DNA from 4 places in the Alteromonas sp. 4NS20-0143 genome. Region 1 is predicted to be linked to each of the others. Evidence: predicted binding sites of a transcription regulator. Region 1 holds the regulator's gene; each other region holds the start of a gene.
What was found. Region 1 encodes sigma-54, which starts transcription at its own class of promoters, with help from an activator protein. Its sites were predicted from a motif close to GTTGGCACGNNNNTNGNNT; they were not measured.
Positions count from the first base shown of each region.

Region 2: the regulator sigma-54 is predicted to act here: its motif matches at 5,426-5,444, upstream of flhA (flagellar biosynthesis protein FlhA).
Region 3: the regulator sigma-54 is predicted to act here: its motif matches at 1,276-1,294, upstream of AC27HD_RS04255 (EF-hand domain-containing protein).
Region 4: the regulator sigma-54 is predicted to act here: its motif matches at 4,492-4,510, upstream of AC27HD_RS09685 (DUF2726 domain-containing protein).

Region 1 covers NZ_BAAJLR010000002.1:654,931-662,611, forward strand. The annotation lists gene kdsC (3-deoxy-manno-octulosonate-8-phosphatase KdsC) at 1-75, shown strand, start outside; gene lptC (LPS export ABC transporter periplasmic protein LptC) at 72-650, shown strand; gene lptA (lipopolysaccharide transport periplasmic protein LptA) at 619-1,215, shown strand; gene lptB (LPS export ABC transporter ATP-binding protein) at 1,218-1,943, shown strand; gene AC27HD_RS06590 (RNA polymerase factor sigma-54) at 2,021-3,520, shown strand; gene hpf (ribosome hibernation promoting factor) at 3,549-3,836, shown strand; gene ptsN (PTS IIA-like nitrogen regulatory protein PtsN) at 3,850-4,296, shown strand; gene rapZ (RNase adapter RapZ) at 4,357-5,199, shown strand; gene AC27HD_RS06610 (HPr family phosphocarrier protein) at 5,234-5,506, shown strand; gene mgtE (magnesium transporter) at 5,803-7,161, shown strand; gene AC27HD_RS06620 (CBM9 family sugar-binding protein) at 7,201-7,681, shown strand, end outside.
Region 2 covers NZ_BAAJLR010000002.1:332,386-340,066, forward strand. The annotation lists gene cheY (chemotaxis response regulator CheY) at 1-178, opposite strand, end outside; gene AC27HD_RS05190 (RNA polymerase sigma factor FliA) at 214-945, opposite strand; gene AC27HD_RS05195 (MinD/ParA family protein) at 942-1,808, opposite strand; gene flhF (flagellar biosynthesis GTPase FlhF) at 1,814-3,241, opposite strand; gene flhA (flagellar biosynthesis protein FlhA) at 3,271-5,370, opposite strand; gene flhB (flagellar biosynthesis protein FlhB) at 5,474-6,598, opposite strand; gene fliR (flagellar biosynthetic protein FliR) at 6,634-7,413, opposite strand; gene fliQ (flagellar biosynthesis protein FliQ) at 7,509-7,681, opposite strand, start outside.
Region 3 covers NZ_BAAJLR010000002.1:100,288-107,968, reverse strand. The annotation lists gene AC27HD_RS04260 (putative bifunctional diguanylate cyclase/phosphodiesterase) at 1-1,169, shown strand, start outside; gene AC27HD_RS04255 (EF-hand domain-containing protein) at 1,549-1,845, shown strand; gene AC27HD_RS04250 (sensor histidine kinase) at 1,986-3,401, shown strand; gene AC27HD_RS04245 (hypothetical protein) at 3,543-4,127, shown strand; gene AC27HD_RS04240 (sigma 54-interacting transcriptional regulator) at 4,124-5,464, shown strand; gene AC27HD_RS04235 (GAF domain-containing protein) at 5,587-6,084, opposite strand; gene AC27HD_RS04230 (hypothetical protein) at 6,156-6,329, shown strand; gene AC27HD_RS04225 (DUF642 domain-containing protein) at 6,453-7,088, shown strand; gene AC27HD_RS04220 (DUF72 domain-containing protein) at 7,273-7,681, opposite strand, start outside.
Region 4 covers NZ_BAAJLR010000003.1:570,270-577,950, reverse strand. The annotation lists gene AC27HD_RS09705 (rhodanese-like domain-containing protein) at 238-642, opposite strand; gene AC27HD_RS09700 (cobalamin-binding protein) at 864-1,913, opposite strand; gene AC27HD_RS09695 (cobalamin biosynthesis protein CobD/CbiB) at 1,919-2,860, opposite strand; gene AC27HD_RS09690 (5'-methylthioadenosine/adenosylhomocysteine nucleosidase) at 2,898-3,596, opposite strand; gene AC27HD_RS09685 (DUF2726 domain-containing protein) at 3,824-4,411, opposite strand; gene AC27HD_RS09680 (amidase) at 4,568-5,965, opposite strand; gene AC27HD_RS09675 (hypothetical protein) at 5,994-6,488, opposite strand; gene AC27HD_RS09670 (FAD-dependent oxidoreductase) at 6,921-7,681, opposite strand, start outside.

The DNA of each region.
Region 1 (7,681 bases):
GCAGTGAGAGAGATAAGTGACACGATTTTGCAGGCGCAAGGCGTAAGCAATGACATTTTCGGGGCCAGCGTGTGAATCAATTTGGTTTCAACCGACTTGGCGTCAGTATTTCAGCGCTATTTATTTTAGCCATGCTGATGTACATTCCTACCTGGATGGAAGAAGACCCAGTATTAGAAACGTCTGAAGGACTGGATGCATTAAAGCCTGCTTATAAAGCTAAAAACTTAACCACAACCCTTTATAACAATGAAGGGCAACTGAATCATAAAGTGTTCGCTTCTTCCATGGAGCATTACGACCAGCTTGGCTTTGTTTCTTTCGACCGGCCGAACTACACTCTCTATACGAATGATGCAGGTTCACCTTGGGTCGTGACAGCGCAAGAGGGAACCTTGTATAACAATGAATTAATACAATTAGAAAACAATGTGACAATTGAAAACCAAAGTCAGGACGACTTTGTGAAGTCAATTACCACTGAATACATTCAAATTAATTTGGATAACAAGCAGATGACGTCAGATCAACCCGTAGAAATACGCGGCATGCAATATGTTATTCAAAGTAACGGATTCAACGCAAACCTGCGCACCCAAAAATATGAGCTTATCGACCATGTACAAACTACGTATTCTCCTAGCAACTAGTGCGCTGCTAGTGCTTTGCACTAGCCCGGCATTAGGCAATGAAAATGATTTTACGCTGCCTATCGAGATTGGCTCTAACTCTCAGTTCATTGATGGTAAAAATAAGACAGCGCTATATAAAGATAACGTACTTATTACCCAAGGCTCGCTTACTATCGAGGCTGACGAAGTTGAAGTTATTGCATCCCAAGGAAGCGGCCGAGAGATTTTTGTTGCTCGTGGAAACCCAGCCAGCTATTCGCAAGAGCTTGAAGACGGTAACCCTGTTTCTGCAAGGGCGAACGAGATACGCTATGAAGTGGCTAAGCGTACTATTTCCCTTACCGGAAACGCAGAACTAAAACAGGACACCAGCCAAGTTAAAGGCAACAGCATTACTTTTGATATGATCACAGAACAACTGCTAGCCACAGGCGGCGCTGGTGATGCTAGTGGGCGCGTTACTACCGTATTTACGCCTGAGTCTATTCGCAAAGCGAAAGACGAGAGCAGCGAGGATAATGACGGTAGCAACGGTGACGGCAACAATGGTAACGGCGACAACGACGGTAAAGGCGAGCAGTAACAATGGCAACTCTTAGTGCAAAGAACCTTGCTAAAGCATATAAATCACGACAGGTAGTGGTTGATGTTAGCCTGTCAGTCTCTACCGGGCAAATTGTCGGGTTATTGGGGCCTAACGGCGCGGGAAAAACCACGACCTTTTATATGATTGTAGGGTTGGTTCCCTCAGACAAAGGCCAAATATCTATTGATGATAATGAATTAACTCATCAGCCTATGCATGAGCGTGCAAGAGGCGGTATTGGCTATTTACCACAGGAAGCGTCCATCTTTCGAAAGCTAACTGTGCATGAAAATATTATGGCGATTTTACAAACCAGAAAGGATTTAAATTCACAGCAGCAGGAAGAAGAAGCCGATGCGCTACTTGATGAATTTAATATCAACCATATACGTAATAGTATGGGTATGAGTCTTTCCGGTGGAGAACGTCGCCGAGTAGAGATAGCACGAGCATTAGCAGCAAAACCTGAATTTATTTTGCTTGATGAACCTTTTGCTGGTGTTGATCCCATATCAGTTAATGATATAAAGAAGATAATACAGCACTTGCGCGACAGAGGGTTGGGTATACTCATTACCGACCACAACGTGCGGGAAACATTGGATGTCTGTGAAAAGGCGTACATCGTAAGTCATGGTGAACTTATTGCGCAAGGAACGGCGGAACAGGTTTTAAGTAATCAAAAAGTAAGGGATGTATACCTAGGCGAACAATTCAGGCTATAGTTATTGTGTGTAACCTAATTGTCATTTTTCATAAGCGCTCAGGTATATTCACTCAAGAGCATTAAAATAAGATATAGATGAAACCATCTTTACAGTTAAAATTTAGTCAACAACTAACGATGACTCCACAGCTGCAACAGGCAATCAAGCTGCTGCAGCTGTCTACACTCGATCTTCAACAGGAGATTCAAGAGGCCCTCGACTCAAACCCTCTACTAGAAGTAGAAGAAGGTAATGACGAGCCTCAGGCAGAAAAAAACAACATGGACAATGACGATAGCCAAATCGAAGCTACCGCGTCAGCGTCCAGCGACACTCTAGAGTCGGGTGATGCTCTAGAAAAGAACGACTTACCCGATGAACTGCCAATTGATAGCACCTGGGACGAATATTACTCAGCCTCTTCAGCACCTGCGCCTGGCCCGTCAAATAACGATGATGACCACGTTTTCCAAGGCGAAACCACTGACGACATTCAAACTCACCTGCTTTGGCAAATGCGTTTAACCCCTTTTTCTGATGTTGACAGAGCTATCGCCGTTGCCATTATCGACTCGATTGACGAGTCAGGTTATTTAACCGCTACGCTAGATGAGATATTAGAAGCGGTAAACTTCGAAGATATCGAAACCGAAAATATTGAAGAAGAAATCGAATTAGATGAAGTTGAGTGTGTACTGAAACGCATTCAGATGTTTGACCCTATCGGCTCTGGCTCTCGCTCTCCGCAAGAGTGTCTGTTGGTGCAACTGCGCCAGTTTGCTGACGACACACCTTGGTTAGATGAAGCAAGAAGACTGATTGAGGACTACTCAGACCTTCTCAGTAGCAAAGATTATAGAACCCTCATGCGTAAAAGCCGTTTGAAGGAAGATGAACTTCGCGAGGCCATGCGTTTACTTCAAACCTTGAATCCTCGCCCAGGTAGTGCTTTAGTTACTAAAGAGCCTGAGTACGTTATTCCAGATGTATCGGTGGCGAAGAAGAACGGTCGCTGGACTGTTGAACTCAACCCCGACAGCTTGCCTAAGCTTGGTGTAAATCAGCAATACGCAGCAATGAGTCGAAAAGCGAAAAACAGCAGTGACTCTCAGTTCATTCGTTCTCATATGCAAGAAGCTAAATGGTTTATAAAGAGTTTAGAGTCTAGAAACGATACTTTAATGAAAGTGGCTAACTGTATCGTTCAACAGCAAATGGGATTTTTTGAGCACGGACCAGAAATGATGAAACCAATGGTGCTCAATGATGTCGCAGAAATGGTGGATATGCACGAATCCACAATATCGCGAGTAACGACTCAGAAGTATATGCATACGCCGCGCGGTATTTACGAATTGAAGTATTTCTTTTCTAGCCATGTGGCAACTGAGTCTGGCGGCGAGTGTTCGTCAACGGCCATTCGTGCATTAATAAAGAAATTGGTAGCAGCAGAAACGCCAAGCAAACCATTAAGCGATAGCAAAATTGCTTTATTGTTGGCAGAGCAAGGCATAAAAGTCGCTCGGCGGACAATAGCAAAATACCGGGAGTCTTTATCGATACCCCCGTCTAACCAACGCAAAAGCCTTATCTAAAGGCGTTATATTAAAAGGAAGACGAAATATGCAAATCAACCTAACTGGTCATCATGTGGAAATCACCGATTCTTTGCGTAATTATGTCGATACGAAGTTTAGTAAACTTGAGCGTCACTTTGATCACATTTCTAATGTGCATGTCATCCTGAACGTAGAAAAAATAAACCAAAAAGCAGAAGCTACGATGCACTTAAGTGGTGCCGAAGTATTTGCATCCTCAGAAAATACCGATATGTATGCGGCGATTGACAGCATGGTTGATAAACTCGACAGGCAGGTGATCAAGCATAAGGAAAAACTGAAAAAGCATTAATAGATAATTAAGCATGGATATTAAAGCCATCGTAAGCCTGGACCGCACCGAGTGTGCGGTTCAGTGCAATAGCAAGAAGCGAATATTAGAAATCATTTCCGATATTGCTGCCCAAGACAATGCCAGCATTGACCAAGTCACCGTGTTGAATAGTCTTCTATCTAGAGAGCGGATGGGCAGTACAGGAATAGGTAACGGTATAGCGCTCCCTCATGGTCGTTTAGCGGGTTTAGAACACGTTATGGCCATTATTGTAACCTGCATTCCAGCGATTAACTTTGACGCCCTCGATGAAAAACCTGTCGATATATTTTTTGCACTGCTTGTGCCTGAAGAACAGACAGAGGGACATTTACAAACGTTAGCGACAGTGGCTGGTAAGCTCAGCGACAAAGACACTGTCAAAGCGATACGAAGAGCCAAAACCAACGAAGATATTGTTTCAGCACTTGGCATGTAAAGACAGTTTCAAAAGATACATTGACGTTTTCGTCATTTTTTTGTTTAGGGAGAAATATCGGTGAAGCTGATCATTATCAGTGGTCGTTCAGGCTCAGGAAAGTCGGTGGCATTAAGAGCACTGGAAGATTTGGGCTACTATTGTGTCGATAACATTCCCGTCAATTTGCTACCAACGCTCACCCATACTGTTGTGGATGAATACGATCAAGTAGCGGTGAGTATCGACGTACGCAATTTACCAAAGAATCCTAACGATTTGGTAGAAATATTAGACTACCTTCCCTCCTCTTGGTCGATGACGATTGTTTACATTGACGCCAGTGACGACGTGTTAGTAAAGCGCTTTAGTGAAACTAGACGTTTACACCCTTTAGCAAAATTAAATAAATCGCTCTCTGAGGCCATAAAGGCAGAATCAACGTTGCTTGGGCCTATTGTTGAGCGTGCTGACCTCTACTTAGACACAGATAAGCTCACTATACATCAGCTGGCCGAAATTATTCGCGAGCGGATTTTAGGTAAAAAGAGTTCTCGTTTGGTATTGGTGTTTGAATCTTTTGGCTTTAAGCACGGCATACCGAAAGACGCCGACTATGTATTTGACGCTCGTTTCTTACCGAACCCTCACTGGGAGCCTGATTTGCGGCATTTGACGGGTTTAGATGCACCTGTAGAAGTATTTCTTGGCTCACAACCTGTGGTAACTAAGTTTGTATGGCAAATCCAAAATTTAATTACTACATGGCTGCCTCATCTCGAGCGAAATAATAGAAGTTATGTCACGGTAGCCATTGGTTGTACGGGTGGTCAGCACCGGTCTGTCTATATTGCGCAGACGTTGTCAAAAACATTCGGTGAAATTCATCCGGATGTGCAGATACGCCACAGAGAGCTAAATTAACCACTCGCAATAATAAAAAAGAGCGTAAATACTAGTGACTATTGAGAAAACACTCACCATCGTCAATAAACTTGGCCTTCATGCAAGAGCGGCAACCCAACTGGTGCAGCTTGCTAATCAGTTTGATGCCAAAATAATTCTTGAAAAAGGCGATAAACAGGCCGACGCAAGCAGTGTGCTTGGATTGATGATGCTTGAAAGCCATCAAGGTGAGCAGGTTAACGTGATTGTTGAAGGCGATGATGCAGAGGACGCCTTAGCTGCTATTGAAACACTCATTGAAGGACGCTTTAACGAAGACGAGTAACCTCGTAGGCCCTCCCATAGGCCAGCTCTCCTCTGGCCACTGGCTAAGCGTTTATATAACGTCTTATATAAGCGCTTATGTACGCTCTTATGTAAACGCTTATATCACTGATGATATAACTGCCGACAAGACAGCCAACATAACCGCTGACACGTAAAAACTCATTCTAAAACAATGTATTTATCATGACACTGCTAGGGTAAATACGCTATTCTATAAGCTCAATCTATTTGGTCATTGTCTACGGCGTGAAATACGCTTTCTTTGGGCACACTCTTGGTTAGGAATTGCTTTTCATGGCAGAAGCTCTCGTTTCTAAATATGTACAAACTCAATTGCGAACGCTCAACAATGCGCTGAGTAACGGCCAGTTTGTGTCGGTTAGAAAGCTCCTTCTTGAACTTCCGCCTTCCGACGTAGCCCACATTTTAGAGTCTAGCCCTAGCCGCACTCGTGACGAGCTATGGGAGTTGATTGACGGCGACTTTCACGGCGATATTTTAGAAGAACTGTCCGACGATGTTCGCAACGGCATAATTACTAAAATGCTGCCTGCAAACGTGGTGGACGCTCTTGAGGAAATGGACACCGATGACTTGGCAGAGACCCTAAGCAGCCTGCCAGAAACTGTCCTCCTCGACATCCTAGACTCCATGGACGCACAAGACCGACTGCGCGCCGAACAAGCACTATCTTATGGTGAAGAAACTGCCGGCTTCATCATGAATACCGACACTATCACCTTGCGTCCCGACGTTACTATTGATGTGGTGTTGCGTTATATCCGCCTCAAGGGCGAGTTGCCAGAAAACACCGATACCTTTTATGTGGTCAATCGCACCGATAACCTCGTGGGTATTGTACCAGTAACACGGCTTTTAACCGCAGACACTAGCGACACAGTCTCTGATGTGATGGATGAAGAGTCAGAAGCCATTCCGGTTAACATGCCAGACGATGAAGTAGCGAGCCTATTTGAACGCTATAACTGGCTCTCGGCACCTGTTGTTGATGAAAATAATCGCCTCGTCGGGCGAATCACTATTGATGACGTGGTTGATATTATTCGCGAAGACGCCGAACACTCCATGATGAGTATGGCGGGTCTAGACGACGATGAAGATACCTTTGCCCCTGTTATGCAAAGTACCAAGAGACGTTCAGTGTGGCTAGCGGTTAACCTAGCCACGGCATTGATGGCAGCTATGGTGAGCGACTTATTTGAAGCCACATTAAGCGCTTTAGCTGTACTCGCTATTTTAAACACCATTGTACCAAGCATGGGTGGTGTGGCAGGTAACCAAACCCTGACTCTTGTTATACGCGGTATGGCATTAGGCCACGTCAATGCAAACAACTCCCGCTGGCTGATCAGTAAAGAGATTGCCATTGGTGTGCTAAACGGCGTCATTTGGGCGGTATTAATAGCCTCTGTCATCGCACTGTGGAAACAAGACTATATGCTAGGTGTCATCATTGCATTTGCTATGCTTGTTAATATGATTGCGGCTGCATTAGCCGGCGCAACGCTGCCTATGATAATGAAGCGGCTAAAGATAGACCCTGCACTAGCGGGAAGTGTCATTTTAACCACCATCACAGACGTGGTGGGTATTTTTGCATTCCTAGGCACCGCCACATTGTTTTTGGTATAGCGGTAGCAGTAAATTTTCAATCATTCAGGGGGTATCTTTGTGAAGCACATAATATTAGCCGTTGGTTTACTTATTCCCTTCTTAGTAGCCGCTGGAAACGTTAATTACACGTCAACGTCTATCCACATTGATGGTTTATCAGAAGATGCTTGGAATAAAGCCACATGGCACGATATGCCCCATTTAATGGATGGAACGCTTCCCACATCAGATAACGACTTTAAAGGCCGCTATCGATTATTGTGGGATGAAAACTATCTGTATTTGCAGGCGAGTATCAGCGATGATGTTCTGATTGACACTCACCCTAACCCAACTAAGAAATATTGGGATGATGATGCGCTAGAGGTATTTATAGACAGCGATGCTTCTGGTGGGAATCACCAATTTAACCATACCGCATTTGCCTACCATATAGGTCTTGATAACCAAGCCGCCGATTATGGGCCTGACCAAAAACCGCATTTGTATACAGAGCATCTAATTAGCCATTGGCAACGACAAACATCAGCGCCTTATA
Region 2 (7,681 bases), 320 kb from region 1:
GCATGTTCCAGTCGGTTACAACAAAATCGAAATCACCCTGCTGTAGCATAGGTAACGCCGTATTTCCGTCGTCCGCTTCCTGGATGTTTGCGAAACCCAAATCTTTTAGTAGGTTTTTTATGATACGTCTCATGGTTGAAAAGTCATCGACCACGAGAATCTTCATGCTCTTATCCAAAATAGCCTCCAGTGAGGGGTTAATTGTTTTAATTTCTATTCTTCGTCAGCTTGCCACGACTTCATTCGAGATTTGAGTTTTAACATGGCCTGACTGTGAATTTGACTTACTCTCGATTCACTTACATCAAGAACTTCACCGATTTCTCTTAGGTTCAATTCTTCATCATAGTATAAAGAAAGCACGATCGCTTCTCGCTCTGGTAACGTGGTGATTGCTTGCGCAAGCGACTTTTGAAACGCCCCTTGCATAAGATCTTCCAGCGGTGCATCACTACCTCTACTTTGCTCAGTAGTAATCACATCTTCTGAAACACCTAAATCTTCAATCCCAACTAGCTTACCTGCATTTACCTCGTTGAGCATTTGATGATAGTCCTGCAAGCTTACGTTTAGCTTAGCAGCAATATCAACATCTCTTGCATCTCTTCCCGTTTCGCCCTCTACACGAGAGATGGCGTCTGTAATGGCGCGCCCGTTTCTATGCACAGAGCGCGGCGTCCAGTCACCTTTGCGAATTTCGTCTAACATAGCACCGCGAATGCGAATACCCGCGAACGTTTCAAAGCTTGCGCCTTTCGAACCGTCAAAGTTTCGAGCGGCCTCTAGCAATCCAATCATGCCAGACTGAATAAGGTCATCAACGAGCACACTGGCAGGGAGTCGCGCTATTAGATGATGCGCTATGCGCTTCACAAGAGGCGCGTGTCGCTCTACTAACTGCGACTTATCAGTTTGTTGTTGATAAGCTGCCGCCTTACTATTCAACGCTGATTCCCTACTGCTTTTTCTGCAATTAATTGCTCAATGAAAAACTCTAAGTGACCACCTGGCTGAGCCGGTATTGGCCATGATGCCGCTCTATTCGCTAGCTGACTTATCGCAACAGCAGCAGGTGAGCCTGGATAGGCATCGACTATAGCAGTTTGCTTTCTAACTGCACGGCGAATATTTTCATCAAACGGTATTGTTGCAACTAATTCTAGCGCAACATCTAAGAAGCGCCCTGTTACTTTACTCAATTTGCTGAATAGTTCTTGCCCCTCACGCACGTCCCTCACCATGTTCGCCACTATTTTGAAGCGAAATACACCGTGCTCGCGGTTTAGCAATTTAATAAGCGCGTAGGCATCGGTAAGTGAAGTGGGTTCATCGCACACTACTACCATGATGTCTTGAGAGGCTTTTGCAAAGCTGAGCACCATGTCAGAAATACCCGCGGCAGTATCGACAAGCAACACATCAATAGGCGTACGAAGTTCACTAAACGCACGTATCAAGCCCGCATGCTGGGTCGTTGAAAGCTCTGCCATCGACTGAGTTCCCGATGTTGCAGGTGCAATTTTAATACCGTGGGGACCAGTAACCAGTACATCATCTAGCGTGCACTCACCGGACAAAACATGAGATAAGTTCTTTTCAACGCGAAGGCCCAACATGACATCTACGTTTGCCAATCCTAAGTCGGCATCAAGAACCATCACACGTTTACCTTGCTTAGCCATAGCAATTGCTGTGTTAAGCGTAATATTTGTTTTACCTACGCCACCTTTGCCTCCGGTGACGGCGATAACTTTGATTAACCGTGATTGCTTCATTTTTCTTAAGCTACTCGCTTGGTCGTCAATCATACTACTTATGCTGTTTTAATATCGTTGTTATTACTAGTATGATCCAAACCATATTTTTTATAAAGCTTTGCAGCAGCTGAAACTAAAGATTTCGCTTCTGCAATCTTAATGTCTTCAGGTACTTTCTGACCGTCGGTGACATAGCTAACCGGTAACTGATACTCGACTGCCGCACTGAGTACCTCTCCTAAAGAATAGCACTCATCTAACTTTGTGAAAATACAACCACTTAGTTCGATGTCGTCATACGCTCTAATGATACGCTGTAATGCAGGATATTGTGTATTTGCCTGCGCGACTAAATATTTTTTCACTACGGGCATCTGACCGTTGTCAAAATGCTTTATTTGCTTAATTAATCGACTATCTCGTTGACTAAATCCAGCCGTATCAATCAATACTAGTCGTTTATGACGAAGTTGGAACAATAAATCTGAAAGTTCTTCACTTGATTGCGCTTTTCTCACCGTACAGCCAATAATCTTGCCGTAAGTTGCAAGTTGCTCATACGCCGCAATACGATAGGTATCAATGGTGATCATTGCCACAGAATCTGCGCCATACTTTTGTGCATAGCGAGCGGCCAATTTCGCCACTGTGGTTGTTTTACCCGTACCCGTTGGACCGACTAATGCAACAGCACCCTGCGCGGTAAGTATATCGTTACCTGTTACATTTAATCGATTAGCCAATAGGTTAAGAAGATAAACCCACGCATCTCTCTCGTTATAATGCGAAGGCGTGTAACTGATTAGTTGCTTAGATAATGCTTTGCTAAGCCCCATATCGGTTAAGCGAGTGATCAAATACTGATGAACGGGTTTTTGACGAGTCTGCTTTGCCTCCATTAAGTCAGCCACTTGGTGCTGTAGTACCCCTCTTAACGACGCTAGCTCTTCTTTTATCTGTGCAAGCTCATCAGACGGTGCAGCTGGCGCTTCTTCAATGCTCGACGCTTGATGAGAAGGGAATGCTTCGCTGTGTCTTTGGTACTCACTTGGGCCCGTATGTCTGTCAACAGGTTGCTGTGCTTCAACCTCGTCAATGAATGCGTCGGAGAAATTAAGGTGGGATGCAATATCATTGGCATGTTGTGCATTTGCGGATGTAGGTTGCACGACATCTTTTGATGCGCCTTGTCCTGCGCCATGTTGCTTTTCAAGCAGCGCCTTTAGGCTGTCTGGACCATCATCGCCAATAATCTCGCTAAGACTCGGTGTAGGATTTTGCTTAGAAGACGTTGGTGAAGAAGGTGCACCGGAAGGTTTACTAATATTTAGCTTTGCTTCTGGCTCTTTATCATAAGCTGCTACAAGTTCGATGCCATCAGCCACTTTGCGATTTGACATGATAACCGCATCGCTACCTAACTCAGCCTTTACTTGGCTTAACGCCTCGCGCATATCTTTGCCAAAAAATCGTCTTATTTTCATTGCAACCTCTCCACTCACCCAGCGTCAGATTATTGACCGACCGAACTGACTATTTTTATCTGCTTGTCGTCGGGTACTTCTTGATAAGAAAGCACATGTAACCCAACAACAGAATACTTAAGGAAGCGTGATAACACCGGTCTTAGCATTCCTGAAGTAAGAAGCACCGCGGGCTCTCCTTCAAGTTCTTGCTGCTGACTGGCTTGTTGCAGTGATTTTTGCAACTTATCTGCCAAGCCTGGTTCAATACCAGCGCCATCTTCGCCACCTGCTTGAAGTGACTGGTGCAACATCTGTTCCAACTCTGGCGCCAAGGTTATGACAGGTATCTCTTTAGAACCTTGAGTAATTTCTTGAACTATTAGGCGCTTAAGGGCAATTCGCACCGCCGACACCAACACATCTGGGTCTTGGCTGCGGGTTCCATACTCACTTAACGTTTGAACGATAGTTCTCATGTCACGAATTGGCACACCTTCAAACAGCAGCGTTTGCAGTATTTTAACTACCGTACTAAGAGGGAGTATGTCAGGTACTAATCCCTCTACGAGTTTAGGATGCTGCTTCGCTAGCATATCGAGAAGCTGCTGCGCCTCTTCGTGGCCTAAAAGCTGATAGGCATTGTTCGTCAGCAGCTGACTTAGGTGGGTTGCGACTACCGTTGCAGCATCGACTACGGTGTAACCAAGTGTTTGTGCGTGCTCTCGCTTGTTCGGTTTAATCCATACCGCATCAAGACCGAAGGCAGGGTCTTTTGTTGCCCTTCCCTCTAACTTGCCAAAGACTTGCCCTGGATTGATTGCTAACTCTTCATCATGGCTTATTACTGAATCGCCAATGGTAACGCCAAGCATCGCAATGGTGTACGTATTGGGCTCTAAGTCGAGGTTATCTCGAATATGCACAGGGGGAATGAGAAAACCCAATTCTTGAGACAGTTTTTTACGTACCCCTTTAATACGGGTTAATAGCTCGCCCCCTTGGGACTTATCGACTAACGGTATTAGGCGATAACCCACTTCAAGACCGATTGTGTCTACCTGCTGTACATCGTCCCACCCAAGCTCTTTCACCTCTGGCGTAACTGACTCGTCTCGTGACAGCGTGTCTGGCACTTGTGGCTCAGCCGCTTTTTTCTTCGCGTTGTGAGTTTGAAAATAAGCAACACCAGCAATAAGAAAAGAGAAACCAAGAAACGCAACATGGGGCATTCCCGGTATAATTCCCATGACGAATAACACGCCTGAGGCTATATACAGCGCTTGGTTATTACCAAGCTGCCCGCGAATTTCTTTACCCATTTCTTGAGACTCATTCTCACGAGTCACAATAATCGCGGTAGCGACGGACAAAAGCAGTGAGGGAATTTGAGCAACTAAGCCGTCGCCAATAGTCAGTAGCGTATATATTTCAATTGCATCGCCAAATGACAGATTATATTGAATTATCCCGATAAACAGTCCGCCAACGATGTTGATGAGCATAATAAACAGGCCAGCAACAGCATCACCCTTAACAAATTTTGATGCACCATCCATAGAACCGTAAAAATCTGCTTCTGCGGTTATTTCTTCACGGCGCTCCCGGGCTTGGTCTTGGTCGATATATCCGGCGTTTAAATCGGCGTCTATGGCCATTTGTTTTCCAGGCATTGCATCAAGGGTAAAGCGAGCGTTCACCTCAGAAATTCGCCCTGCACCGGCGGTAACTACTTTAAAATTGATAATCAGTAAGATAGCAAATACCACGATACCTACCGCGTAGTTACCACCAATAACCACTGCACCAAAAGCTTCAATAACCTTACCCGCAGCGTCGCCGCCTTCATGGCCGTACAACAACACAACCCGCGTGGAAGCCACGTTCAAAGCAAGGCGCAATACCGTGGCGATAAGCAACACAAGTGGAAAAATACCGAAATCGACAGGTTTTTGAGTTAAAACCGCCACCAGAATAATGACCAAGGACAATGCAATATTGAAGCTGAACAACACGTCTAGAAGAAAGGGGGGCATGGGTAGAATGACCATACCCATAATGGCAAGCAAAACTATCGGGGCACCTAAGCCACTGGTGAAGTTTTGCAACTGATTCTTATCGAACCGCTGAAGATAGCCGGATAACTGCATCGTTGGATGTCTCTCTATCAGAAAATTGACGCTTAACGTTAATCTGATAGAGATATAACAACTAACGTGCCAGCTTTAGGTTTTTTATAAAATAAAAAATGCTCTAGCGACGATATTCTGGAGGTATAGGTAAGTCTCGTTTTAAAGGCTTAGGACGCTTGCCCTTTCCAGCTCTATGCGCTTTTAGCTGATAGACGTGGGCCAATACCTGAGCCACAGCCATAAACAATGCGTTGGGTACTTCATCGTCAACTTCTGTTGAGTAAAAAATCGCGCGGGCTAACATAGGCGAGGGTATAAGCGGCACATCATTGGCCGTGGCGATTTTTCGTATGTGCATAGCAAGCTCATCAGCCCCTTTAGCAATAACAACAGGGGCTCGGTTGCCATTATCGTCATATTTAATTGCCACAGAAAAATGGGTGGGGTTAGTGACAACCACGTCAGCATTGGGGACTTCTTGCATCATTCGTTTAGAGGCTGCTTGATATTGTAAACGGCGTATACGCCCTTTTACCATAGGATCGCCTTCTGCATTCTTGCGCTCGTCTTTGACCTCTTGCTTGGTCATTTTCATTTCTTCGTTGTGCTTATACATTTGATAAGGCACATCAATAAGCGCAATAGGGATCATGCCGCACACAAGAAGTAAAAATGCCCATTTAAGCATATCAAGGGCGTGGAAAATGTTGCCAGGATAGAGCTCCATATCCAGATGCAGAGCTTCGTCTTGAAAGAAAAGCAGTGCGGCAATAGCCATGCCGATTATGGTGATAACCTTAGCGATTGACTTAAGTAACTCCACCAAGCCATTAGTGCCAAACATGCGCTTAAAGCCTTGAATTGGGCTTATTTTGGAGGCTTTTGGTTTTGCACCGCTCCATGTAAAGTTATAGCCGCCTAGGGCAATTGAACCATAGATACCGGCAATCATGGCCACAACCATATACAAAAGTACAGGTCCGCTAATAGTAGTAAATGCGTCTCCCCACGCAGCTAACATATGCGTGGTGTCGTAGGTTTCGTCACGAGACAAAATAAACATGCGGCGAGTCAGTGTGAAAACCGATTCAGCAATCCAACTTCCCACAAATAAGAACATGACGGCACTGATAATAAGCACTAACGTGGTGGATAACTCACGGGATCGCGCAATCTGCCCTTTTTTTCGGGCATCCTCGAGTTTTTTCCCCGTGGGGTCTTCTGTTTTTTCTGCTGAATCTGACATCTATCTTCTCAAACCAACATAGTCATTTCTGAAATCTAAGAACATATTCGTAACAGCTCGCACATATATTGCTGAGCCCGCATCCACTGAGTCTCAAAGTGCGCCGTAAAGTTACCTAGGGTTATCCAGATGATAAGTAACCCCATCATCTGCGCTATAGAAAAACCAATACTGAAAATATTTAACTGGGGGGCCGCTTTTGTCATAACACCAAAGGCAAGGTTAACCACCAGCAATGAGACGATAGGTGCTAGCGACAATGTAATGGCAGATACAAACATCCAACCACCCCAATGAGCAATGCCTTTAAACTGCTCTCCCGTCCACCATGCCTCACCGATTGGAAAGGCCTCAAAGCTCATCACAATCATTTGAATCATAGACAAATGCCCATCGAGGGTCCAGAACAACAAGGTCGCTAAAATAAGATAAAACTGGCCAACCGCGGGTACATTAATTCCGTTTACAGGGTCTACGATAGACGCAAAACCCAAACCTGTCTGCATGGCAATTATCTGACCGGCTAAAACGAAGGTGTTTAACACCATCATTGAAATAAAACCAATGGCAATGCCGATAAGCAGCTGCTGGACAATGATCAAAAAAGTACCAGCGCTGACCAAATCATCCACTGGAGACGGGGGCACCATGGGCATGATAATCAACGCAAGCAAAATACCAAGTAGCGCCCTAACCTGTGGAGGAATAGATTTAGCGCTGAGGCCAATCATCGCGATAAACATTCCGCTTATTCGCATAAACGGCAACATTAAATCGGCCAAGAATTGGTTTATTGTCGCTAAATCAACTTCCACTAGAGACCCCAGTTTCTCAATTCACTCACCTTTTTACCCCACATATATTTCTACTCAACAAGCCTGTTCAGCCAACATCGTCTCTGCCCCATTTTTTAGCCAACGACTTGGGGGATCATTTCAACCATATGAAAGGTGAAATCCATTAGCTGTTGAACAAGCCAATTACCGCCCCAGCTTAGCGCGAGAAGCGTAATCAACAAGCGAGGCAAAAAACTCATGGTTTGCTCGTTAATAGAGGTCGCGGCTTGGAATACAGCAACAACTA
Region 3 (7,681 bases), 550 kb from region 1:
AAGGAATAAACGATTCATTAGGTCATGAGACCGGCGATTTAATTTTGATTGAAGTTGCCGATAGAGTGCAGCGTCTTTTGCGAAACGATGATTTATTTGCCCGTTTAGGTGGTGATGAGTTTATCGTTCTTCCCGATAGAGAGGTGAACGACTACGCTGCTGAGCAGTTAGCGATACGTTTATTGTCTGCATTTGATGAGCCATTTGAGATGCAAGGTCTTTCTCTGACAGTAGGAATAAGCGTTGGTGTTGCAAAAGCAAGCGATGCGAATTTTGAACTCAGCGACTTGATGAGTAACGCCGATCTAGCAATGTACAGATCGAAGGCGAGAGGGCGAGGAAGCTATACACTCTTTACACCAGATATGGTTGAGTCACACAAGCGCAAGCTTCAGATTGCAAATGGCATTGAGCAAGGACTACGCGAAGACGAATTTATTGTTTATTATCAGGTGAAAGTTGATAACTACGGTCATGTTATTGGCGCTGAAGCCCTCATACGTTGGCAGCATCCGGAATTTGGGCTTGTAATGCCCAATGAATTTATTCCTATTGCTGAGCAGGGCGGCAAGATTACCGCTATTACTCAGTGGATAATCAAACGTGTGTGTATAGACCTTCCTGACATTAAACATTGGGCGCCACAAAACTTCAAAGTGTCGGTGAATTTATCGGGACACGATCTCAGAAACGCACAGCTTTTTGACTACATATACAACACATTAAACGTTTACGACGTTAATCCTGAAAACATGGAGTTTGAGGTAACAGAGAGTGCTTATCTCGAAAACTTCCAACTCTCTAATAAGTTCTTCAGACGAATGAGTAATATGGGTTGTTCCATTGCCTTAGATGATTTTGGTACGGGCTATTCATCACTGAGTTACCTTACTCAGATAACTATCGACACGCTAAAAGTGGATAGACAGTTTGTGATGGAGCTTCAAACCTCTGAGCGCAGCAGGCTAGTAACCGGCGCTATTATTGATTTAGCAAAACGTCTATCGCTGACAGTATGCGCTGAAGGAATAGAGACCTATGAGCAGTGGGACTATTTACGTCAGCACGGCTGCGATAACGTTCAAGGCTTTATGTTCAGTAAACCCGTTCCTTTAAAAACGCTACTCAGTCTGGCGCCATTTTATGACGAAAAGCAATTTAAGTCGTAAAGGTTACATATAAAAGTGTTTCTAATCAGCAACACATAGCCGTGCGGCTATTTCTTTGCATTAATCCAAGCTTCTGATATTAAAGTATATTTTCTTTTTTCTATAATGTGGCGCGAATCTGGCTATATCTAACCAAGTACTGGTTAGGTAACTATGTCAGTACTTATGTAGGTTCTCATTTTAGTACTGGTGCATGTACTACAGTGGGACAAGTGCAAACGTCGAGATAGGCTCTAACATGGCTTTTGGTTCTATCCAACGTTAGCGAATTAGACTCATAGTAAGTATGCGACGTCTTACAACATGCCATAGACGCACATATTAGCGCAACCTACTGAGTTGACAGGATGCACCTGCTATCTATTGCGAGGGATTCAGAATGAAGATTTCAGGTAGAAAAATATTTACGTTGTCAGCAGTTGTGATGTTGCAGGTTTTTTTTGTAGCGTCGGTAAGCGCAAGCCCGGCCAACACGCTGATGCAAAAGCTTGATAAAGATAAGGACGGTTTTATTTCGCTTAAAGAAGCTGTCCAACACATCGAATTATTGCGAAATTTTGGCTTAATCGATGATAATGAAGATGGCAAGCTCACGGAAAATGAGTTAGCAAAAAGTAAGCTTACGCCTAAGGCAAATGATGCGAATAATAGTGTTACCGCGGCGCTAAAGCAGTAGCAAGTGCAGTAGTAAAATCACCAAGAAATAGTAATATCCGTGAATATTAATTTACGCTGATATCAACATTAGCTGTAACAAAGCAGCAGAAAAATGAAGAGGATAGGGTTCTGGTTAAAAAGTTTTCCTTAAGCGAACGGATAGTTCAGCTAGGTTCTCTGAGGCAGTTAACATTAGGTAGTTTTGTGTTAGCCCTAATTCCTCTTATTGCCCTGCTGTGGCAAAGCCAGAGCGATTTAGCCAAAGTTGGCCAAATGACAACGTTGGAAACCCGCTTTGTCGTTGAAATTGTGGGTGATGTTCAGCAACTTGATAACGCCGTAGTGGATGTTGAACGAAGTATTCGACAATATTCTGTACTGAAAAGTGAGAGAGTGGCGGCCATCTCAGACAATGCGTTAGAGCAATTTGCACTGGCGGCAGATAATCTGTGCCAAGGTCTTGGCACTAGCGAAGTGTGTAGCTTTTTGACAACACAAATAGACCAACTGGCAGACTATCGAAACATTGAAGATCAGTTATTGCTAAATGCTTATCTCGCGACTATCAAAGATAGCGTTAAACAGCTGAGAAAAGATGTTGAACGGGTCATCACCGAGCGAGTGGCACTGCAGCAGAGCGACCTGAACGCGATGCAGGCAAAGCAAGCTTGGTCTACTGCTATGCTGGTAAGTGTTTCTTTAATGCTGATATTGTTAGGCAGTCAGCTTATTGTTAACCCCGTCAATAACCTCAAAAAAATAATTCGTATACTGGCCCACAGCAAAGGCGAATTGCCACCCCTAACTCGCCATGCGCCCAAAGAATTACTTGATGTAGAGAAAGATTTGCACTGGCTGTATGACCGCCTTCAGCAACTTGAGCATATTCGAACGGCTTTGTTGCGCCATGCAGCCCACGAATTAAAGACGCCCTTAGCCAGTATTAAGGAAGGTTGCAGTCTGTTATCTGAAAATGTGGTTGGCGATCTAAACGATAACCAGCGAGAAGTATTGTCTTTGCTAAGTGGAAGCACTCAACGGCTCAACACTTTGGTTGAAAAACTATTAGACTACAATTTGTTACTGCAGCAGGCTCAGCCCAAATTGGTGCTTTACAAGCCGCAGACGCTGATAGATGAGTGCATTGAAGACTATGCACTCGCTATTCAAAACAGAGAAGTTGTCGTTGATGTGCAGGTTGATGAGGCTCTTCTCGATGAAGAGCTCTTCCGTCGTGTACTGGATAATTTAGTGTCAAATGCGGTAGCGCATGGTGCTGTCGGCAGGCCTATTTTCGTCAAGGTTTACATGAGCAAAAGCACGGGAGAGAGCACTGAAGAAGATATGCTTATTCTTGATGTAGCCAACCACGGCAAGCCAATTTCCCCTGAATCAGTCACAACCCTGTTTGAACCTTTCATTCGAGGCAGTGAACCTCGCAATGATAACGTCATCGGAACGGGCTTAGGGTTATCGATTGTTGCAGATTGCGCGCGACTTATGCATGGCGATGTTCAAGTGGTAGAGGTAGACTATGCGGATGTCTGCTTTCGGGTTTCCCTCTCGCAAAAATGAAAGTGCAGCATTTAAGGTACAGCATAGAATACCCTGTACTTGAAACGCAGCACTTAAAGCCCAAAGCAGAAAGCACATAAAATAAAAAGCACGCACCGTTAAAAGCGTGCAGCAGAAGCATTGCGCAACAGGAAAAGTAAAATGAGATTAAGTTGTTTTTTTATTGCCGTATTTTTTTTAGTAGGTTGCGAAAGTCTGACAGATGTCAGTAAGGAAGCGTCTGACGAGTCCTCGGCGAACACCAAGACGGCCCTTGGTAGTGCTTTTTGTTTTTATGAAAACCCACCGGAAGATTTTTTACATAATTGTGATGCGAAGCATTGGATAGAACTTTGGGTTGATGCGTCTGATCAGCCATGGTCGATGCGCCAGCAAACCTTAGCCACGTTAACAAACAGTGACTACGACCGTTTACACGCTTATATTCTCACGCTTATGAACGACACCCCCTACCAGAATAAACTGCGAGCGCAGCTAGCGTTCAATGAAATATCTCCGCGCTTTACAGAGCAGAGCCGGAAGGTTATTGACGTTATTGCAGGAGCTCAAAATAATCAATTAATGCAATTTGAGTCTGCGCTGGTGGTGTTGGAAAAAGAAAACACCTCTCGCGGTGAAAAGCTCATAACACTGCAAAACGAGATAGATAGCTTACGTAAGAAACTTGAAGAATTATTACAAATAGAAGCGACATTGATGGATAAAAATAGGAGTACGCAACAATGAGTGAAAAGGCGAATAACAATCCTGACTTATTGTTGGTTGATGACGATAAAAGCCTACTTCGCTTGCTAACCATTCGCCTTGAAGGTGAAGGGTATAACGTCACTGCAGTGGAAGATGGACAAAGCGCACTTAAAAAACTACAGGGCAATAGTTTCGACGTTGTGCTGAGCGATTTAAGAATGCCAGGTTTAGACGGCTTAAGCTTATTTGAAGAGATTATGGGCATTAGACAGGATATTCCCGTTATCTTAATGACGGCCCATGGCACCATTGCCGATGCTATTGAGGCTACTCAGCGCGGCGTGTTTGGTTTTCTACCTAAGCCTGTAGAGCACGAAGAGCTTCGCGCTCTATTGCAAAAAGCACTCAACCAATCACAGGCGGTTAAGCCAGGAGATTGGGCAAAAGAAATAATCACGCGCTCGCCGGAAATGCTGAATGTGCTTGATCAAGCGTTTCGCATTGCGCAGCGCGAAGTGTCGGTATTAATTAGCGGTGCCAGCGGAACGGGTAAAGAGCTTCTCGCTAATGCTATACATAAAGCGAGTAACCGCCGCGACAAGCCATTTGTTGCTATAAACTGTGGCGCGTTGCCTGAAAACCTTCTTGAGTCTGAGCTGTTTGGTCATGCAAAAGGCGCGTTCACTGGCGCAGTCACTGCCCATGCAGGTCTTTTCAAAGAGGCTGATGGCGGTACGCTGTTTTTAGATGAGATTGGTGATATGCCAATGACGCTTCAAGTTAAATTGCTGCGTGCATTGCAAGAGCGTCAGATTCGCCCCGTTGGCAGCAGTAAACAAGTCGATATTGATGTTCGAATAATATCTGCGACCCATAAAGATTTGCATAAAGAAATGGAAGCGGGAACATTTAGAGAAGATCTCTATTACCGCCTCAATGTGGTTAATTTAAAATTACCGTCACTGAAGTCCCGCAGCGAAGATATTCCGCTGCTTGCGCGCTCTTTATTGCAACAAAGCGCTCAGCGTCATGGTGTTGACGTAAGCCAGTTCTCAGATGATGCTATGCAGCAGTTAGTTACGTCTTCTTGGCCGGGCAATGTGCGACAGTTGGTGAATGTTGTTGAGCAGTGTGTGGCGTTAACGCAAACACCGGTGGTGCCCTTACACCTCGTAGAACAAGCCTTATCTGCCACAAAGCAGAGCTGGCCTACGCTGACCGAAGCGCGAGACGCCTTCGAACAACAGTACTTGTTTAAGCTGCTTAAAATGACCGACGGCAACGTTACTCGAGCTGCAGATTTAGCGGGAAGAAATCGCACCGATATGCATAAGTTAATGAAAAAGCATGAATTGGACGCTGCTGACTTTCGTTAAAGAAGCGTTGTGAAATGAGAGCCCCATGGCTTGGGACTAAAATCATCTGGGGCTAAATCGGCTGGAGAAAAATCGCGTGGGGCAAAATAGCCCCATGCGATGTATTAATATCTTGAAACCCCTTAGTCTTTGTCGCTTTCTCTCAAGATAGACTCAGCTTGAAGACCAAAGTGACGCAGCATGGCAATATCAACGTCTTCGAACTGCCTGGGGGAATCATGAATAACGCAAAGGGTGCCTAGCTCGTAACCATCTGTAGAGCGCAAGATAATACCAGCGTAAGCGCGGATGAATGGCTCTCCTTTAACCAATGGGTTGTTCGCAAATCTGTCATCCTCATGCGCATCAGGCACAATAAGGTATTCCTCTTCCGCAATGGCATAGGTACAAAACGAGACATTTCGCGGTGTTTCGGTAACATCTAAGCATTGGCGAGATTTAAACCACTGTCTATCATCTGCGATTAAGCTCACCAAGCAAATTTTGCACTTGAAGAATTCCTGCACATTCTTTGTGATCGCATCTAACCTTTCATCTGGTGGTGTATCCAGAATATCCAATTTATAAAGCGCTTTAAGTCGTTCTTCTTCGTGAGAAAGTTGTGGGTGTACGTCAGTCATAATTACAATATTTACCGGTAACATTTTTGTGTGGCTACACGCAAAAAGTGTGAAAAATCAGAGCTAGGCTTGTGCATAAAGATATGGCAGGGGTCATCGATTATGAATCAACGTTTCACGCTCTGGTTAGGAAAATTATGGAAGCCTATGAAGACGTCAAAGTATACATGGCTATGTTCAAAGACGCTATTTACTGTTTTTATTTTCCTCTTTATTTCTCTTCTATTTTCATAGGCGACGGTTGAGCCAACGGTCAGTGGAATAATCGAGAAGTATGAATATTCATACTATGCGAAAGAATAAGATACACAGGTACGACCACTTGATAAAATACACTGGTAACGTAACGATTATTGGTGGAGTCAATCATGCGTAAGATATCAGTAGTAATTAGCCTTTTATTGTTGGTGTGTAATGTGGCCAGCGCTAACCTCATTTTGAATGGCAGCTTTGAAAACAACGATATTAAAAGCAACAGTTGGAAAGCCTTTTCCGCGGGCTCTGTGGATGGATGGAGCGGCACTAATATGGAGCTATGGGATAATTTTCAAAATTTAAATGCTTTTGATGGTAGTCAATATGCAGAGCTAAATGCGAATGGGAACGGCGGTGAATACTCAATCCTTCAAACGTTTACCTCGAGCAAAGGAGCTACATATGACTTATCGTTTGCCTACGCTGCTCGCCGTAATGTCGACAGTTTTAAGCTCGAAATATTCAGTGGCGACAATGACTCTAATTTGTTGTTTAGCCAAGTTTTCAATGACCATAAAATTAAAAGCTGGAATGAATTTTACGGGCAATTTATTGCAGATTCAGTCTCTACAACCATTCGTTTTTCAACGATAAATAAAGGAACGCTTGGCAATTTCTTAGATAATATTGTTGTCAATCAAGCATCAGCGACAGCGGGTATTTCGAGTGTTTCTGTATCAGAGCCGATGAGTTTAGCCGTCTTGTCACTTTCTATTGTTGTTTTAATGAGAAGAAAGAAACGTAAATAATCTCGTTTTTTACTCAAATCTTTAAAGACCGTCAAAACTGACTTCGTTAGTTTGGCGGTTTTTTATGAGTTAAAGAAAGCTGAACGAGCAGTATTTATCAAAGCAGCATTTATAGAAAAAAAGCGACCTCATCAGGGGGATGCAAAGTTCACTGAATACCAATTTTCTTGCTGACTTCTCCACCCTAAAACAAATTATCCTGAAGAGGATTTTTTGTCATGGAGAGAGTCGGTAGAGAATAATCTGGATAGGCCTCGTTATATAAACTGATAAACAAAGACGCTAACCACGGCGCATCTTTATTATCTGGTCGGTGGCAGAAGAAGTAGGGAGACCTGCCTTCAACACGCCACTGATGAATCTTACTTACCCATGGACTAAGGCACGCGATATTGTCTGCTTCGTTATCGTTACCCACAAAGCGCACTACGGGCTTTTGGCCGGTAGCAATTACATTCACTGGCACTTTGGGCTTCTTACCTCTTACTTCGTTAACTATTTCACTGGTGATAGGTCCTGTGAACAGGGCTCTAGTATCCATAATGATGCGGTTTGCCTTGTGTTTAATCAGCAGTTGATTAAATGCTGTTTCA
Region 4 (7,681 bases), on a different contig from region 1:
TAGCTAGGAATAGCTAGGTTCTAGCTTGAACACAGCTCAGATACAGTTAGGTAATAACGGCCTGGTTGAAAATAAGGGCGTTTAGGCTTAGGGAAGTCAGTTTAAAGAAATTTAGTCTAAAGGGTTTAGGTTTATAGGAAGCCAGTTAAAAGGGAGCCAGTTAAATGAGAGTCAGTTAAAAGAGAATCAGTGAAAGAGGAACTAGTGAGAAAAGGACGCTCACGAACAGCCTAGCTGTTACATTTTTTCCACAGCGTATCCAGCTTCATTCCAGCCCAATATATCGCCTTCCAAATGCATAACGTCGGTAAAGTCTTGCTCTTGCAGTACTTTCATTGCGAGTTTTGCTCGTCTACCTGAGCGGCAGTAGAGAATGATGGGCTTATCTTTATATTCCTGCAATTCGCTTATGTACTCCTCAATGCTTTTATGGGGCATGTTGATGGCACCAGGAATGTGTCCGTCGGCGTATTCTTCAGGAGAGCGAACATCGATTAGCAGCCAATCGTTACTGGCCACTCTTTCTAGCAGAAAAGGTGACGCTTCAATATTTCGATAAGTGGTGGCTTTAGCGGTAAATTGCAAAGATAAAAACAATGCAACGCCCACAGCAATTAAGAAACCTGTCACAACAAATCGCATGATGACCTTTCCCGTTGCGATAATTCAATGAACAATATACTACAAAAAGTGTAGGGCGTGTTTATCTTTACTGTGCATTTTTGCAGTAGCCTGTGTGCTTTTTAGACAAGGTAAATGGTTGAAGGTCTAGCATGCTAAATCGAAACCATTTAACGCAGTATAAACAGCATACAGGCGCTGCCCGAAGGTGGACAAAGTTGTACAGTGAAGTTCAACGCGCCCTAATTAATACCGCTGCAAAGTCGTTTTAGTTCATCTGCAAGGCGCAGCGAGAATCGGCTGGTTATGTCGGGGTTCACAGTAACTATTTTCGCATCTAAAAAGTCTGAATGAGGTTCCCAGAATGATGACAATGACGCTTGGCTTTCGTTACTTGCCGCAATAATTACATCAACCTGACGCATTAGCACTTCTGAAACGGATACTTGAGGGTAATCGATTGGGCTGTCATAAAATGCCGTCTGCGCGCCGCATACGTTCAGTAGTTTGTTTGGCCATGCTTTAGGGCCCACTGTCATCAAGGGTGTGGACCATGAGTAATAGAACACGTTTTTGGGCGTCTCCCTTGAATAAGCGTTTTTTAACGCCGCTATCTTCTCATTAAATGCTTCCGCCAGGGTTTTCGCCTTCAAACTAGTATGCGTTAGCGTACCTAAACGAATGAGTTCTGATGGGATATCGTCTATTTGCGTTATTGCGCTATCAAACACGTTAAGCCCCAAAGACGACAACTTTTGAATATCTTGTGGCTTATTCCCCCCTTTCCACGCCAACACCAAATCGGGCTTAAAAGCGAGAATGGCGGCCATATCTACGCCTTGGTAGTCAGCAACTCGAGGCAGCGCTTTCACTGCCTCGGGATAATCGCTGTAATCACTTACTGCCACAAGGTTAGGGCCTAACCCCAAACTGTACGCCCATTCGGTGAGGTGTGGGGCCAGGCTAACTATTCGCAAGCTATCTTTTTTAGGGGCCTGTTGCCCCTCGTGCAATGCAGGGTTTTCTGTTTGATGATATTCAGTATTGAAGCTATTGGATGATCCTCTATTTTGCTCTTGTGGCAATAAGCTGGCGGCAACAGTTACGTTTGCTACAAGTAAGAAATTAAAGATAGCACTACCTATTAAACCTTTAGCTAGGAACAAACCACAAAAAGCAGAAGGGCGACAAGCAAAGCGAGACAAGAGGTCAGAAGCAAGGCGAGAAAAAAACCGAGAAAAAAGCCGAGAAAAAAAAGGCGGGCGTTGAATACGGTGCTTTAGTGACGTCATTATATCTACGTGCCTATAATAATGAGCCACAGTGTGGCTATCGCAGTTACACCAATCATGGCGCTGGTGATTGTTCTTTTAACATAAACCATACTTGAAAATTTAACCTCGTGTTCTCCACCTACCCGTGGGTAGCGTATTTTTCTATTGGCATAAATGGCAGGCCCGCCCAGTTTGATATTATGTATACCGCCAAGGATTGCCAATAGCAGCGAGGTTTTATCCTTAGCAGAACAACGTTTAACTGCTTTTAAACCGCGAATAGGTCTGCTGCTTATTAACGTGATGAGCGCGCCTAGTAAAGCGGGCGGAAGCACTAATACGCTAACGACTTTTTTTATGGGTTTAGCAAATAGCGCCATTTTGGGGTCTCGATAGTGCCACTGCCATGAGGTTAAAAGCAGCAGTCGATACACTAATGCGCCAATGGGCCCAAAGACGACATAGTAGAAAATAACGCCACAGAATAGATAAAGAAACTTTAGCCATAGCGACTCTATTGCCGCTTTCGCAATACCTATATCAGTTAGCGTATCGCATTGACGCGCTGTGATGCTCGACACTAATTCACGGGCTAGAGATTTTTTGTTTCTGCCCACAGTCGCCAACACTTTTTTGTACTGCTGGCGCTGATAGCCGTAATCAAGCAGCACTACCATAATGACAGCATCAAAAAAAACAGGGTATTGTGCCATTGAAACTAAAATGGCGAGGCAGGCAACGAGAGGGCTAAGTAATACAATGGCTGCCAGTGTACCTGAAATGTAGTGCTGGCTGGGTGCAAACGATGAGGACGGTAACACTTTACGCCCCATCTGAGTGACCAAATAGCGCATAAGTGTTAGTGGGTGAGTACGCTGCGGCCATCGCCAAGAGGCGTCGATAGCGATGGCCAACCAAAGTATCAGTAGTGGTTGAAAATCAATGCCACTAATCAGTGAATTCATTGGTGTGGTACGTCTTCATTTTCGCTTAATTAATTAGTTATGCAAAGTTTTTTACCATTGCCATTACCAGCTGTGCAGAGTGCTTTGCGGCGGTCTCTAAATACTCTTTAAAACTCACTGACGAGGTTTTCCCGGCAATATCTGACAAAGAGCGAATAACAAGAAATGGTGTGTTTAGCATGTAGCAAACCTGGCCGATTGCGGCCCCTTCCATCTCAACCGCTTTCATTTCTGGAAAGTCTTCTCTTAATTTTGCCACGGCTTCATCGCTACCAATAAATGCGTCGCCAGTGCAAATTAAGCCGCTGGTAGATTGTATTTCAGCAATGTGTGATGTGGCATTTTTGGCCGTTTCAATGAGAGCTTCATCACAGCGAAAGTCTTCTGGCATACCGGCGCATTGGCCAAGTTTGTAGCCAAAGTGGGTAAGATTGGCATCGTGATGAATAACGTGGCTGGCTATAACCACATCACCAATATTTAGGTTTTTATCAAAACCGCCCGCTGAACCAGTGTTAACTACCGCATCAGGAGCGTACTGCTCAATAAGCACTGTAGTTGCGATCGCGGCCGCTACTTTACCTATGCCGCACTTCACTAAGATAACTTCAATGCCGCTGAGTGTGCCTTCGTAAAACGTTAAATGTTTCCACTTCGTTTCTTTCAAGTCGTCGAGTGACGCTTTGAGTAGCGCAACTTCTTCATCCATTGCACCTAAAATACCAATTCGTTTCATAATTGTACCGACAAGTTAACGTTTTAAAATGTGCTGTTGCACTGCTTTAACCGCAATATTATAAGCTGTTACGCAAGCAGTTATAAAAGCTGTTGTATTGCTAATTGTATAAGGAATGTGGTGAAACTGACAGAAAAATGCCTTTGTTACTGTCACTCTGTGTAAGTTTGAGCTGTAACAAAGGCAGGGGGAAGGGGGGAATTATCTATGCCCACTGGTATAAATGATTAAGCAGCGGCAGGGCGGCTTGATCTAATAGGCCTCGTTGGGCGTTTTGTAGGCTCTGGGTTCAGCGTAGGCTGTTGCGCCATTTTTTGCTGTAGACGACGATATGGCACAAGTTTGTTTTCAAGGCACTCTCGAATATCTTCAATACTGTAGCCCGACTTCACTTTAATGCGAACATGAGGAACTCCAGCAGCATCCAAAGCACCAGTAACAAACCAATCTTTTTGGGTTTTGTAGCCCTCTTTACCCTGGTTGTGTACTAGGTCGATGGCTAACACTGGGCTCATGGTATCTTTTTCTACAAGCACAAAATCAAGTTGACGACTTGATGCGCGTGAGAGTGCCTGTGATGCCGTTTTCTTTTTCGTCGATTGACGAACGGCCACCATGTCGTTCAAACGAACTCGGCACATAACTCTAAATTCACGGCCTACCGCTTGTTCAATTAACGTTAAAAATGAGTATTCCACTTGGGTAAACAGCTGTGGCTTACGTCGAAATGGAAATGCCATTCCTCCATCAGACAATTTTATGGCGCCTAGAGCAACGACAATAAGTAACATCATCAAAATAATTGCCAATTCCATCTTTATCCTCACATATATCAATCAATATTAGCGTCAAAAAGGTGACGCGTAATCAAGCTAGACCTTTGGTAATGAAGATATTGCAAAGCAGATGCCAAGAATTTCTGTTTGAGTAATGAAGAGTTACGGGGTGTAAATAAAGAGTGTTCTGACTTTTTATAGCAGGATTTGTTCTAGCGCTGCTGCGGCATCTAATAACGCTCCCTCATTACCAGGGGCTGATGCGAGCATTATGCCTGGAACTAAGCCAGTTTTTGGATCGCTAAAACCACGAGCCGGCACCGTAATGCCAGAAAGGTCGAGCATGTTAACGAGTGTGTGGGCTGTGATCTGTTTATTGAGTCCAGGTTTCATTAGGGTTGCACGGTTCATAGCACCGTGCTTTGGCGCGAGCATGCCTATTGTGGGTAAGCATAGCAATGCATCACGCCCTAAAAACGTTCTATAGTTTTTTCGCGCATGTTCATAGGTTTCAATGATGCCGGTCAAAGTGCTTTGTTTGCGAGGACGATATAGACCATTGATAAGCGATAGCCAAAGAAAAAAGCCAGGTTGTACTGTGGGTCTTCCAGTCATTTGACGCAGTGTTTCATTGATAATTGAAAATGGTTTTCCGTCAACAGAAAGCCAGTCTTTCCATACAGAGATCATTTCTCCGGTTACCAATTTAGGCACGTTCATAAATAGTGTTTTGATATCATCAAGCACAGGTTCGTGCTTTACCATTCCCGCTGTTTGCAACCCCTCTAATGCGGCTCGATAGGCCGTATCTATGCATTCCTCTTTTGCTTCGAAGGGGTAATTCTTTGGAGCGATGAGCTTTAGTCCATCAATAGTTGCGGGTAACGCTGGTGGTTCATGGGCTATTACCGAATACGCTAGGCGGGCATCTCGAACGCTTCTAGTAATTGGGCCTATTCCATTGAATGTTTCAAAATACGGACCCGACTCGGGGTACACAGAGCTTTTATTAACGGCAGCCGAATGAGGCCTAAAACCCACTAAGCCACAAAACGCAGCCGGAATTCGTATAGAGCCTAAAATGTCTGTTCCAAATCCTATCGGCGATACACCACTAGCTACCAGTGCTCCTTCGCCTCCTGTTGACCCACCCGGCACACGCGTTTGATCTTTTGGATGGTTGCTGCGGCCAAATCGCAAATTACTTGTTTCTGCGGTCATCACAAATTCGGGAATATTGCTCCGCGCGATAACGATAGCGCCTGCTGATTTGAGTCGCTCTACTACTGGAGCGTCTTCTTTGCACTGGATAGCCGGCATCCGAACACTACCAACAGTAACTTGCTCTTCAGCCAGTGCATAGGTTTCCTTCAAGGTGATTGGTAGGCCTGATAAAGGCCCGGCAATTGGGTTTTCAGCCGCCGCTAATGCTTGCTCATTGAACACTTGGGTTGCGGCATTTAAATGTGGGTTTACCAGATGGAGTCTGTCTAAGCTGGCTTGTACTAGCTGCTTACTGGAGAGCTTTCCAGTGCGCATCTGCTCGAGGATTGCTGTGGCATCGGCCATGTCGTGGAGAGTGAAATCTGGCAATTTACAATTCTCTCTTTGATTTGGCTTGTTACTTAGCCGCCACCAAAATATCTACCTGAGCACCTGCATTATCGGGTGATACTACAATTTTTGTATTTCGCTCTTTAGATGTAATCAACGTGCGCTGATTGATTGCTGGATGCGTTTTAAACTTGGGGAGGCGCTCTTTATAAAAGCTCACCACCTGAGAAGGCGTAAGCGCGGTGTGATATACAATGGCTGCGGGAGTTTCGCTCTCAAATTGCTGACATTGGGTGGCGTCTGAGGATAGTACTACTGAGTGAAACTCGCTCGGGCATGGCGTTGTGTTTGGTTTACTAAGGGTTTCAGCATGCACTGATGCGCTGCCTAGCAAGGCGACTGCGCAAACGATAGCGTTTCTAATAATTGGGTATTGAACGAGAGTGGTCTTGTTTACCAATGGCTGGGCTGATAAAGGTGTAGTTGAAAAAAGCTCGATGAAGCGGCGCTTGGCATATGAGACGTGCGCAATAATAGGGCGTGCTGAGCTTTCATTTTTCATGGTATTACATATTCTCGTTATCTTAAAAAAAGGGGAGCTTACCCGTTGTTCTGCACTCGCAAAACAATAACCTCTAGGTTTGCATATGCCGGTTTATACATACCAACTTGTTTCTGCCAGCTTATGTGTACCACTTATTTATGCCGCTTATTTATAAAAAGAATCAAGTGCAAGCCTCAATAAAGATTACTACAAAAACAAGTTATAAAGATAGTAAGAAGAATAACGAGGAAGTTCAACTTAACCTGCATGTATTCAGGTATAGGAAAATGAAAAAAGGTATAGGGGGAGTATGCAGGTAGGGTTATTAACTGCAGTGTAGTTCACGGATATAAGCAAAAGAAAGCAAAAATCAGCACAATATCTGACGCAGTAAAAACAAAAAAGGCCTAAATGCACAATGCATTTAGGCCTTTTATTGACTTAAGTGTATTACACACCCATAAAGTCCATCATGCCCTCAGCAGCTTTACGGCCTTCATCGATGGCAGTAACAACCAAGTCACTACCTCGAACCATATCACCACCGGCGAATATTTTCGGGTTAGACGTTTGATAAGCAAATTTACCTGCACGCGGAGCACGCACTCGGCCTTTTTCATCAAGCATAATGCCGTATTCGCCAAACCATGGCGCAGGACTTGGCTGGAAACCAAAGGCAATAATAACCACGTCTGCTTCAAGAACGTGTTCTGAGCCTTCTACTTCGATAGGGCGACGACGACCGTTTGAATCTGGCGGACCCATCTCAGTTTTAACCAGCTTAACGCCTACCGCATTGCCGTTATCATCTACGGCAATATCCAGTGGCTGAAGGTTAAACCTAAACTCAACGCCTTCTTCTTTGGCGTTAACTACTTCGCGACGTGAACCAGGCATACTTTCTTCATCACGACGATAGGCACAGGTTACGCTCTTAGCGCCTTGACGAATAGACGTACGCAGGCAGTCCATAGTGGTATCACCACCACCTAGCACTACAACGCGTTTGTCTTTCATATCGATAAAGTCAGCAGGGTCTTTTTCTAACCCCATAACGCGGTTGGTGTTGGCAATCAAAAACGGCAGCGCCTCGTGAACACCATGTACGTGTTCATTGTCAAAACCACCCTGCATAGACTTGTACGTACCCATACCTAAAAATACGGCATCGTACTTGTTGAGCAGCTCGTCAAACTCCACGTCTTTACCAA